4 regions of the Bacillus sp. NP247 genome follow, and region 2 is predicted to be linked to each of the others. Evidence: riboswitches for the same ligand, from Rfam matches in the RefSeq annotation. Region 2 holds a riboswitch; each other region holds the start of a gene.
The links. Region 2 has a riboswitch for lysine ahead of KPL75_RS01900 (amino acid permease). Riboswitches for the same ligand answer to the same signal wherever they lie in the genome.

Region 1 (3,250 bases), 1.2 Mb from region 2:
AGTAAGTCTGGATACCATTTCGTCAATGTCTTCAACGGTGAACATGACGCGTAGATAACCGAGGGCGTTTACAGGAGTTGTCCGATGATCTGCTATAGTAGGTGGGGTAAGAAATCGGGAAAGTTCAATTCGGCTGTGGCCATCTGGCGTAACCATCATAGCAATCTCCACGCGCTGAGTACCCAATCCGGTTACACGACCAGCCCATTCACCTTCGACAGTGGCTCGCCCTTCGAGGTTCAAGCCAATCTCCTCGAAGAAAGAGATTGCGTCATCAAGGGATTCTACAACGATGCTGACATTGTCCATTCTTAGTAATTTGTTTTTTGTCATAGTCTTTATCTCCTTATGTGTAAAAATTTATCCCGCTATTTGCGGGCAATAAGACCCCCACCTCAAAATTCGGCGAATGCGAGGAAGTTAGGTGGGAGATAACTACCCGATTGTTGAATAGAATGATCTGCTTCTATTTTTTAACAATTTTATTATTTTTCAAACGACTTTATTTTAAACTAAATAACCTTTTTCTCACTTTCCACTATGCAAACAGCTTTCTATTTATATAGGAAGGAAATAGATTAATATAATTTGTTGTAAGTTTTACTGGCGGAAATTAAATCATTTGCACTAAAGGCTCAATTTTCGCCATAAATGATTGATGGAGTGCTTCAACGCCATCTACTAAGTGAATACGGTCAATGACAACTGATACTTTAATTTCAGATGTACTTACCATTTTAATATGAATACCGCCTTCTTTTAAAGTAGTGAACATATTCGCAGCAACTCCTGGGTTAGATACCATACCAGATCCTACAATTGATACTTTCGCTAAATGATTTTCATGTTCTACAGATTCATAGTGAAGTGCCTCTTGATTTTGTTCTAACACTTCTAATGTTTCTCTTAAATCATTAGAATGAATCGAGAAGGAGAGGTGAACAGTTCCTTCATTTGTAATACTTTGAATAATAATATCTACATTAATATGTGCCGCTGCTAATGTAGAGAAAACTGTTGAAAGTGCACCTTGTTCTAATCCTTTAATTGTGACGCGTGTAATATTATCCTCAAATGCGATACCTTTAACGATTGATTGTTGTTCCATGTTACATTCTCCCCTTACAATTGTTCCGTTTTCTTGTTCCATACTTGATCGTACTTCTAAAACGACATTATGATTTTTAGCAAATTCAACAGCACGTGGGTGTAATACGCCAGCACCGAGATTTGCAAGCTCTAACATTTCGTCATAAGAAATTTCATCTAATTTATAAGCAGTTTTTACAACTCGTGGATCAGTCGTATATACGCCTGACACATCCGTATAAATATCACATTTTTTTGCTTTTAGTGCCGCAGCTAATGCGACAGCAGTCGTATCGGAGCCACCGCGGCCAAGTGTTGTAATTTCATTTTCTTCACTTACTCCTTGGAAACCAGCTACTATAACAATCGTGCCTTCAGTAAGGTGAGACTGAATACGACCAGTATTAATGTCAGTAATCCGTGCACTACTATGTACAGATTCTGTCGTAATACCAGCTTGCCATCCTGTTAATGAAATTGCGTTATAACCTTTTGTTTGTAGTGCCATTGTTAATAATGAAATGGTTACTTGTTCTCCTGTAGATAGGAGCATATCCATTTCACGTTTACTTGGATTTTCCGCAATAGCGTTAGCAAGTACTACAAGTTTATCCGTACTTTTTCCCATTGCTGAAACGACAGAGACAATACTATGCCCTCGTTCATATTCTTCAATAATTAAATTTGCTACATGTTGAATGCGTTCGACGCTTCCGACAGAAGTACCGCCAAATTTTTGTACAATCGTTTCCATTACGAATTCCTTCTTTCGTCCATTTTTAAGAATAGGTTAGGACATATACAAATCCCAATATTCCTGTAGTTACCAGAGAGAAAAGCAAAAAACACCATCTCAAATAAGTGAGGATGGTGCTGTTACAGGAAAAGGGAAACAGAAAACGGAGCTAATAAAAAAACCGCCAAAAAAGGAATATCATAAAAAATGATATCTCTTTTTTGTAGATAGCTCTTCATACGTACACGTCTGTACATATGACAGTTCTGTTTCTATTCGAAAACAGCCCCAATTGATAAATGCAGAGAAATTTATCAATTTCGGCAACACTTCCTTTCCTCTAAATTCATAGACATCTCTGTGTCTCCTTTAGAATACTTATAAGCGTTGCAACCTCTATCTCACGTTTTAGGCGAGAGTGTTTGATTTATGAAGTTGTTGGTAACATTTGTTTTATAATAATTTAAATTTTTCAGGGAATCAAGTGTTTTATATATATTTTTAAAATTCTATCTTTTATTCAGATTAGTTTGTGAAAAATGTAGCAAAATCAATTCATTGCATGTACATTAAAAATATAGAGTATAGGAGGTGGAAGGATGGGGAAGATACAGCCTATTTATGTAGCAACAAAAATGAACACAACAATGGAGAAACTATGGGCATATACACAAGAGCCTGATATACATACAGAGTGGGATGCCCGTTTTACGGAAATCTCGTATTTGGAGAAAAGAGAAGGAGAACCACAGAAGTTTTTATATAAAACAAAGATTGGATTTGGACTTGAAATAGCCGGAGAAGGGGAATCGATTGGTGAAATAAGAAAAGACACTGGGGAACGCATTTCGTCTTTGAAATTTTGGACAGACAATAAGCTATCACTTATACAAATAGGACGAGGTTATTGGAAGTATACACCGAATGGAGAACATATTCATTTTGAAACGCAATATGATTATGATACAAGGTTTGGTCATATAGGGAATGTGATAGATTCATATGTTTTTCGCCCTTTATTAGGTTGGGCGACAGCATGGAGTTTTGATGCTTTAAAATTATGGTTAGAAAAGGGACTTCATCCTAAGTTGCTAATTAGAAGAACGATGACGTATTGGCTCGTTTGCTTTTTAGTTGCTTTCGTATGGTTATATCAAGGGATTGTACCGAAATTGATGTTTACTCATTCAGAAGAAGTAAAGATGCTTTCTGCGCTAATCGGATCGAATGATAGTAGTATTTTTATACTTAAAATAGTTGGATTTTTAGAAATAATATGGGGTGTTATGTGGCTATTGCCATTTCAAAAACGAAAGTTGTTTATATTGCATATTGTTATGTTAATAGGCTTAACTATAGTGGCAGGAGTTACGAATATCACAAGTTTTACAGAGCCGTTTAATCCGATTACATTAAATTTTCTTC
Region 2 (3,250 bases):
GATTCGTTGATTCAACTGGCGGTGGTGGCTGGGGACCTATTACGACACCTGTTCTACTTGCAAGAGGAAATGAAGCTAGAAAAGTTATTGGATCTGTAGATACGAGTGAATTTCCTGTTTCACTCGCTGCAACGATTGGCTTTTTCATTTCACTTGGCTGGGAACAAGTAAGCTGGGTTTGGGTATTTTCTCTCATGCTCGGTGGTATTGTCGCTGCACCAATCGCCGCATGGCTAGTACGCATCGTTCCTTCTCATTTACTTGGCGTACTAGTTGGTGGCCTTATAATCTTTACGAATATTCGTACACTGCTTACTACATTTAAAGTAGATCCAACTATTATTTCACTTTCTTACGTTGCAGTTGGTCTTGTCGTTATTATATCTATTTTTATTGCTGTTCGTAATCATTCCAATCGTTCTAACGTATCGACAGCCGGCTATCCGAAAGATCAAAAACAAATGTTACCATAATTAATAATAATACCGTCCGATTTACTTCGAGCGGTATTTTTTATTTTTCTATTTTCCAATTGACCATCGTTTCAGTACTATTTACTCTTTTCATTTGTAATTTCTCTAATACACGAATAGAGCTATAATTATCAAGGAGTGTCTCCGCTATAATCGTTTCCACTTCCCTTGTTTGAAAAGCCCATTTCATTAATTCACTAACTGCTTCTGTTGCATACCCTTTATTCCAATATTTCTCAATAAATCCGTAACCAATTTCTACTGTATGTTGCTCATTCGGTTTCCCTTTAAATCCTATATCACCTAGAACCACATCATCCTCTTTCCGAATAACATACCACGGTCCCCACGGTAATGAAGCCACATCTCGTTTCACATTTTCTATATGCCCTACAATATGTGGGCCACTATTGTATCCTTGATTATCCGCAATTTGAATCCATTCTTCTGTACACGGTACTATATGTAATCTTTCCGTTTCTAATTTCATAATGATATCCCCTTTTCAATTAAACAATACCTCAATTTTACCAGAAATAAAAAGAATATTCATTCTATTTGTCGGATTTATACTTATTCTTTGAAACGAATTTAAGGAATAATCCCCTTCTGATAGTTATGTCGAATTATATTTTCTGAATTTTCTTTTAATTTTAAAGGGTTTTTCAATATTTTTTGCGAAACATTTGTATAACAATTTTTTCTTTGCTTATTGCTACATAATAGTAGGTTCGGGTGGAGTTATGCAAGCGTTTCCTATACAATAACCGATATTTTTTGACTTTTCCTAACAAAATTCCTTGCAATATATTCAGAAAGTCATTACAATTGCCATATATTAAATATCTTAGCAATATATAAATCCTCATCAATCCGATGAGGTAGAGGTTGCGACTTTTAAAAGTAAAATGGACGAGACACAGCGAATGTCACTGACTCCGTTTGAAAGGAAAAGTTGCCGAAGTTTATATTTCTTCTCTGGAAATATGAGCTGGGGCTGTCTCCGAAAGGAACAGAACTGTCACGTTTACAAAATTACCGTGTAAAACGTGGTGTGCTATCTTAACGGAAGGGTATGATGGGGTGGTTATTTGTGAAACGTTCCGCCTAATTCCTTTGGCGGTTTTTTGTATTTTTCTCCCCCGCTCCTTCCTAACCTACAAGAAAAGGAGTGTTGAACATGAATAGCGCAACAAATCAATCTACCTCTAAAACGCAAACTACACAAGGACAAGGTGAATTAAAACGCGGATTAAAATCTCGTCACCTTACGATGATTTCTCTCGGTGGTACAATCGGTACCGGATTATTTCTTGCCAGTGGTGGTGTTATCCATTCAGCTGGTCCTGGCGGTGCATTAGTCGCATATGCCGCAATTGGAATTATGGTTTATTTTTTAATGACAAGCTTAGCAGAACTCGCAGCTTACATGCCTGTTACTGGATCTTTTAGCACTTATGCAACAAAATTTGTTGATCCATCACTTGGTTTTGCACTTGGATGGAACTATTGGTATAACTGGGCTATTACGATCGCTGCTGAACTAGCAGCCGTAACATTAATTATGAAATTTTGGTTCCCAGATACCCCTTCTCTTATTTGGAGTGGACTTTGTTTAGCTATTATTTTTCTCTTAAACTATTTATCTGTTAAAGGTTTTGGTGAATCTGAATATTGGTTCGCACTTATTAAAGTAGTTACTATTATTATCTTTTTAATTGTCGGTTTTATGATGATTTTTGGAATTATGGGCGGCGAAGCTGTCGGTTTTAAAAACTTCACTGTTGCAGATGCACCATTTAATGGCGGCATCATGGCAATTATCGGTGTATTTATGGCAGCTGGTTTCTCATTCCAAGGAACTGAATTATTAGGAGTAGCTGCTGGTGAAACTGCTGATCCAGAACGCAATATTCCGAAGGCAATTCGTTCTATCTTTTGGCGCATTATATTATTCTATATTTTAGCAATTCTTGTTATCGGTTTATTAATTCCTTATACGACTGATAGCCTTGCAGCGAGTGATGTTACAGTAAGTCCATTTACACTAGTATTTGAAAAAGCGGGCGTTGCCTTCGCTGCTTCTGTTATGAACGCTGTTATTTTAACTGCAGTACTTTCTGCTGGTAACTCTGGAATGTATGCATCAACTCGTATGCTTTGGGATTTAGCTCGCCAAGGAAAAGCACCAAAGTTCTTAGGGAAATTAGATAGCCGCGGTGTACCTGTTAACGCATTAATCGCAACATCAGTAGTTGGTAGCGTCGCTTTCATCGCTTCTTTATTCGGTGACGGTGTTGTATACATTTGGTTATTAAATGCTTCTGGGATGTCAGGATTTATTGCTTGGGTAGGGATTGCTATTAGTCATTACCGTTTCCGTAAAGCTTATATTGCACAAGGGAAATATTTGAAAGATTTACCATATCAAGCGAAATGGTTCCCGTTCGGTCCAATCTTTGCATTTACACTTTGTGTTATCGTTATTTTAGGTCAAAACTACGGAGCATTTACGGGTGCATCTATCGACTGGAACGGTGTACTCGTTTCTTACATTGGTTTACCACTCTTCTTAGTACTATGGTTAGGTTATAAATTTACTAAGAAAACGAAAGTAATTCCACTTGATAAATGTGAACTGAAATAAAGTAAAACGAGCAAACAAAATTGTTTGCTCGTTTTTTTAATGCAATGCTTCTCCCTTCCCTATTTCTCCTGTTTTTGCAATAATAGAGGAAATATAAATAAAGGTTGGGATTACATGAACATTCGTATTA
Region 3 (3,250 bases), 2.1 Mb from region 2:
AGGTACAGTTAATTGTAATGATTGCAGTGCAAGCGGTACGAGAATAAGGAACGTAAATAATAATGGGAAAAGCTGAATGATGTAATTATATAGAAGAGATTTTTTAAAATAAGAAGTTAATTTCTCTTCTAGTGCTAGTAAATAGACAGCATCAGGTTTTTGAATAAATGTACGCATTGGGCATCTCGATATAATCGTTGTAAGTACGATTGTAATGAGTACTAAAGATATTCCTTTAGAAGGAGATGTTTTCAGAAACTGAGCATAATAATATGCACCAACGCATGAAATAAAGATAAAGCTATATAGTAAACCGTTAATCATACGTGCAAAGTATGTAATGATATTTTGAATATGTTGTTGGAAGCGACTGCTCCATAGCGATTCAATTGACATGTTTTTCACCTCTTTGTTCTATTATATATGTTTTACAAAAGAAAAAACGAGCAAATTGCGTTATGCAACTTGCTCGTTTTTCTTTTCTTTATTTTTTTTCTGATCACGATTCATTAATGGATAGAAGGCAAAGCCAATTACGAATAAACCAATTCCAAGAAGGAATGTTTTTATATCGGATGCGCCGGTTTTAATAACCCATAGTGCATAGCAAATTGCGATAACTGCGACTACGCCATCCGTAATTCTTGCCCGCATTTCATTTTTATATGTTTCACCAGTTGCGACTAGTTTTAACTGGAAGATTGGTGAAACGAGATATGGAATGAGATAGGCTAAAGTTGATACGGTAATAACGAATGTATAAGCTTCCGCGATTGTTCCTGATAATGTTGAGAATAAGAACACTTGCGACATAATGTTTGTTAATCGTAGTGAGTAAATAGGGCTTCCTTTTTTATTTGTTTTTGTAAAGAAGGAAGGGAAGAAACCTTCTTTTGCTGCTTGATAAGGTACTTCTGAGCTTAATAAAATCCAGCCTAAGATGGAACCGAATAGGGAAGTAAGAGCAAGTAATGCCATAAGTTTCCCGCCGCCATGACCCATCGCAGCGTTTAATGCATCTGCTAATGGACGTTCAGATGCTTGTAATTTATCAACGTGAAGTACACCCATTGTTAAAATTGTAATTCCTAAGTAAATTGCAACTGTAATTAGTAAACCAGCAACTGTTGCACGTTTTACTGTTTTGGGAGAGGTAGCTCTGTTTGACAAAAGAACGGCTGATTCAATCCCTATAAATGCCCAAAGCGTTGTTAGAGCAGCTAAGTTTACTTGTGATAGAAGACCGTGTGATACGCCTTCTTTATCAATCATCGGTGTGTACCATTGTCCAAACTTTGAAGCTTCGAATGCAAATAAAGTAACGACGATGAATAGAAGGAATCCAGTTACTTTCGTTGTTGTTGCTAAGAAGTTTAGTTTTCCGGCTCCGCTTACACCGTTTGTTAAAATTAAATGTGTTCCCCATAGTAAGATGGAACAAATAGTAAATGTAATTAGTTTTCCGACTTCTATATTGAAAGAGCCAATTGAAAATAGTAGTCGTGTATCTTTCATAATCGGGAAGAAGAGTGATAAATATCCTGCGAAAGATGTGATAATGGCAACGTTACTTGCCCAGTTTGCAACCCAATATCCCCACACCATGCTGAAACCAGCCATTTTTTTCTTTTTTGGTGATGAGAATAAAGCATATGCATGACTTTGTGGCCCTGTTGTTAAATCAGGACGACGAATTGCTAAATTACCGAAAACAAGAGCTAGCATTAAAACACCAAACCCTGTTGTTAACCAAGCTAAAGTGACACCGAGAGGGCTAGCTGTTTGTGCCAACGTACTTGGTACCATGAAAATACCAGCGCCAACCATGTTACCGACAACGAAAGCTGTTAGTACCCAAAAGCCCCATTTTTTTTGTTGCATAGAAAATACCTCCAAAGTTAGTATAACCAAGTCAAGCGAGGAGATATGTATGTCTTCCTGATAAGGAAGAGAAGGTCCAAACAAAACAAAAAAAGCACGTAATTTGCCGCTACATGCTTTCTATCTTATAAGAAACCCACGACATACCTCTCGATAGCTCTCCACAAACGAAACGTTTGTGACAGTTCTGCACTTATTAAATGCAGACCCAGCAAGCGCGCATGGTGGGCACGTCTTACTTCGGCAACCATTCCTTTCTCATTCATTCATCAATGCCACTACATCTCCTGAAATGATACTCTTAATGATTGCAACCTCTACCTCATCGAGATACGAATGAGGATTTATGTATTAAATTAACATGTTTAAGAGTAACAAATGTATTTTTATACGTCAATGGATATAGTAATAATCAGATTATAGGGAAGAGTTTGTTATTGAGAATGAATAAGGTTTTGAAATAAAAAGCAGCTGACCTAAATATTAGATCAGCTGCTGAATATAAGATTAAACGAAGTTTAATACAGTTACTTTTTCACGTGTCATAGACTCAAGGCTCTTACGAATACCTTGTGCGCCCATACCTGAACCTTTTACACCGATGAATGGGAAGTGGTCAGGGCCGCGCTCTGTGCGTCCGTTAATTTGAACAGAACCAGTTTCGATTTTGTTAGCAATTGCAAATGCTTTGTTAATGTCTTTTGTGAAGACACTTGCTTGCAGACCGAACTCTGATTTGTTAGCAATTTCAATTGCTTGTTCATCAGAAGAAACACGGATGATTGGAAGGATTGGGCCGAATGGCTCTTCCCAAGCAACTTTCATTTCTTCTGTTACGTGGTCGATTAATGTTGGATAAATTAAGTTACGCTCACGTTTGTTACCGATAACGATTGTTGCACCTTTTTCTACAGCATCATCAACTAAACCTTGAACGAAGTCAGCAGATTTATCGTCGATTAATGGAACGATTGTGCTGTCTTGTTCTGGAGATCCAACTGATAATGTAGCTACTTGTTCTTTTAATAAGCTAACAAGCTCGTCCGCTACGTTTTCGTGTACAAGTACACGTTTAATAGCTGTACAACGTTGACCAGAGTAAGAGAATGCACCGCTTACGATATGATTTGCAGCATCTTGTAAGTCAGCATCTTCACGAACGATACCAGGGTCTTTACCACCAAGTTCTAATACAAGTGGAATCATTGCAGCTTTTTTCGCTAAGTGCTTACCTGTGTTTGTACCACCTGTGAACGATACCATATTGATACCTTCGTGTTCTACTAAGTAGTCACCAATTACAGAACCGCGTCCAGTAGCTACGTTTACAAGACCTTTTGGAAGTCCAGCTTTATGAAGTGCTTCAACC
Region 4 (3,250 bases), 1.6 Mb from region 2:
TTGCATTTCCAAATAAAATAAATGACAGTATAAAACTAATTACAATAATAATTCGGTTTCGGTACTTAGATGCAAGTAAAGCGAAACCAAAAAATAAAAGTAACGAAGCTAGTGGGTTAATAAAAAGCATAAATTCTTCAAAGAAGTTATCAATTCTAATATCAAATGCTAGCTTGTACACAATATATGTTTTTATCCATAATAAAACGACTGCAACTAGTGCAAATCGCAGTTTTGGAAACAGATTTTGTAGCATAATATACTCCTCTCCTAAAAGCATGACGGTTCTTGTGAGCCGGTTTGATTAGCGCCTCATTTTATATATACGAACAGTCCTTTGTTATTATGTTTATTATACTATGAGTATCATTATACGAAAATAAAAGAGAGTTGTGGGCTTTTTTATAATAATTGAGTAGAAAAAGGGCAGTGGGAGACAATAAAACGGAGTTTCTATGTATGATAATTATCGTGCGCAGAAAGAATCGAGTAATAAAACGGAGGTTATAATGCGAAAATTATTATATTTTATAGTATGCAGTAGTGTTATACTTTTTGCCTCACCGAGTATGTCAGTAGCGCAATATGATGCACCCCTTATGGAAGATGCACTTTATTCTGTTTTATTTCCAAAAATAAATAAGGCAATTGAAAAACAATATGGGAGCTTGAAGCCTTATCAATGTCCTAAAATTATTAGTTTAAAAAAAGTGTATAGTGGTACATATTTATTTCAAGCGAGTATTGAAGTAACGAAGTATGAACGTGTTGCTGGGAAAATTGCTCCACCATTTGAGAAGGTAACGATTACATTTAATAACGAAGAGGGCGAATGGGAAGTGACAAAGGTTTCAGTAAAGCGCTTACCAAATGATACAAAATTAAACTGTAAAAAAACAATATAAAAAATTGTTTGACAAATAAAATGGTCCTTTGGTATTGTTAATAGCAACAATTAGATGTTTGAAAATTAAATAGACTTACCTCATCTACTCTCAAAGGTAGAGGCCGCAATAGGAAAGAGTAAGCTATGGGAGATTTAATGGAATCTGTGATCATAGGTTGAAAGGGACTATTGCCGAAATATAAGAATAACCATCTTATTCATATATTGGGACTGCATTGAATAAATGTAGTACTGTCATAAGATTTATTTTATGGAGAGCTATTTGGAGATGTTGATGCGGTTTCTTATTTTGAGGAGATAACAACTCGTTTATTTTTTCAATATATATTTTTCCTAATAAGAAACGCGTGTGAACATTGTTCCGCGCGTTTTTTGTCTATCTAAAAGCGTGCTGCAATGAATAGAAGATTGGGGTTATGAGTTTTAGAGGAAATAAGGGAGGAATTCAAATGTATTTACACGGCACAAGCCGAATCAATGGGCAAGGACACTTAGAAATTGGTGGGTGCGATACGACGCAGCTAGCAAAACAATACGGAACACCACTTTATGTATACGATGAAGAGTCTATTCGAGGAAAGTGCCGCGCGTTTCATCGTGCTTTTAAAGAAAGTGGTTTCTCTTATCAAGTAGCATATGCAAGCAAGGCGTTCTTGTGCATGGAGATGTGCCGAGTAGCTCGTGAAGAGAATATGTCTTTAGACGTTGTTTCTGGAGGGGAATTATATACTGCGCTCCAAGCTGGTTTTCCGGCATCGCGTATTCATTTTCACGGAAATAATAAAACAGAAGAAGAAATGATTATGGCTCTTCAGGCGAATATCGGTTGTTTTGTAGTAGATAATTTCTTAGAATTAGAAATCTTACATGATTTGGCAATGCAACATGGGAAATTTGTGAACATATTAATCCGTGTAACGCCTGGAGTAGAGGCACATACACACGAATATATAACAACAGGTCAAGAAGATTCGAAATTTGGATTTGGTGTTTCAAATGGTCAAGCGATGCAAGTGATTGAGCTAGCTTTGCAAAAATCAAATTATAATGTGCTAGGAATTCACTCGCACATCGGATCACAAATATTTGAAACGGCTGGTTTTGTTCGAGCAATTGAAGTTCTTCGCCAATTTTTAGAAGAAGTGAGAGAGCAAATGAATTATGTAGTAAAAGTGTTAAATGTGGGCGGAGGATTCGGAATACGCTACACAGAGTCAGATACGCCATTAACTCTTGAGACATATGTGCGAGCTGTAACAAGTGCAGTGAGAGAACAATTTACAGTATGTGAATATCCGCTGCCAGAAATATGGGTTGAACCAGGTCGTAGCATTGTAGGTGATACTGGAACGACAATTTATACAGTCGGATCTGTGAAAGACATTCCTGGTATTCGGAAATATGTATCAGTGGATGGCGGAATGACAGATAATTTAAGACCTGCCTTATATAGCGCACGTTATGAAGCGATGCTAGCGAATCGAGGGAATGATGCGAATGAGGAACTCGTTTCGATTGCTGGGAAATGCTGTGAGAGTGGAGACATGCTGATTTGGGATATTAATCTACCGAAAGTTGCTTCTTCCGATTTACTAGCAGTTTCTTGTACGGGGGCATATGGGTACTCGATGGCCAATAATTATAATCGTATTCGAAGACCGGCCGTCGTCTTTGCGAAAGGCGGAACATCGCAAATTGTTGTAGAGCGTGAGACATATGAAAATATTATTGGGAACGATCGCATACGTATTAAAGAGCTTATTTAAATAGGGAAAAGGAGTTGTTCGGATGGGCAATTCCTTTTTTATAAAGTGAAACAATAATCAGTGGGGGTTTTGTTCATCCCCCACTGATCATTAGCCCTCACGAATCGGGCGTTTACGGTCAGCAGGGCTCCCACCTAACTTCTTTGCTCCAGCCGAATTTTGAGGTGGGAGTTTTAATGCCCGCGAATAGCGGGATAAAATAAAATAATTAAAATATATCGGAAAACTAGGATTGAAAAAAATCAGAATTGTGATAAAATACAAATACAAAGCTTATCAAGAGAAGCGGAGGGAACTGGCCCGACGAAGCTCGGCAACCTGCTTATAGAAAGCAAGGTGCTAAATCCAGCAAAATGGAATCCATTTTGAAAGATAAGGTAAAATATATTACCGAACAGTCTTTTCGAAATGGGAAAGATTTTTTTTATGAATAAAAAGGGGGGCTGTTCGCGTGAGTGTACGGGAACATTTTGATGAAGTATCTGAGAAAGTTCAAGCGATGCTTGCTGATATGAAATATGGTTCCATTACAATTGTGGTGCAAGATGGAAAAGTAATTCAATTAGAGAAAAGTGAA

Region 1: another riboswitch for lysine. It lies ahead of KPL75_RS23025 (aspartate kinase); the one in region 2 lies ahead of KPL75_RS01900 (amino acid permease).
Region 3: another riboswitch for lysine. It lies ahead of KPL75_RS18445 (amino acid permease); the one in region 2 lies ahead of KPL75_RS01900 (amino acid permease).
Region 4: another riboswitch for lysine. It lies ahead of lysA (diaminopimelate decarboxylase); the one in region 2 lies ahead of KPL75_RS01900 (amino acid permease).

Annotation. Positions count from the first base shown of each region.
Region 1 is NZ_CP076653.1:4,407,964-4,411,213, forward strand. It holds gene KPL75_RS23020 (VOC family protein) at 1-333, opposite strand, end outside; gene KPL75_RS23025 (aspartate kinase) at 614-1,843, opposite strand; lysine riboswitch at 2,046-2,232, opposite strand; gene KPL75_RS23030 (DoxX-like family protein) at 2,425-3,250, shown strand, end outside.
Region 2 is NZ_CP076653.1:343,527-346,776, forward strand. It holds gene KPL75_RS01890 (sulfite exporter TauE/SafE family protein) at 1-473, shown strand, start outside; gene KPL75_RS01895 (GNAT family N-acetyltransferase) at 514-963, opposite strand; lysine riboswitch at 1,348-1,541, shown strand; gene KPL75_RS01900 (amino acid permease) at 1,654-3,120, shown strand; gene KPL75_RS01905 (iron-sulfur cluster biosynthesis family protein) at 3,235-3,250, shown strand, end outside.
Region 3 is NZ_CP076653.1:3,522,268-3,525,517, forward strand. It holds gene KPL75_RS18440 (ABC transporter permease) at 1-396, opposite strand, end outside; gene KPL75_RS18445 (amino acid permease) at 457-1,881, opposite strand; lysine riboswitch at 2,028-2,209, opposite strand; gene gapN (NADP-dependent glyceraldehyde-3-phosphate dehydrogenase) at 2,389-3,250, opposite strand, start outside.
Region 4 is NZ_CP076653.1:4,062,215-4,065,464, forward strand. It holds gene KPL75_RS21205 (LTA synthase family protein) at 1-256, opposite strand, end outside; gene KPL75_RS21210 (DUF3888 domain-containing protein) at 510-905, shown strand; lysine riboswitch at 995-1,176, shown strand; gene lysA (diaminopimelate decarboxylase) at 1,357-2,673, shown strand; SAM riboswitch class I at 2,944-3,052, shown strand; gene KPL75_RS21220 (YezD family protein) at 3,125-3,250, shown strand, end outside.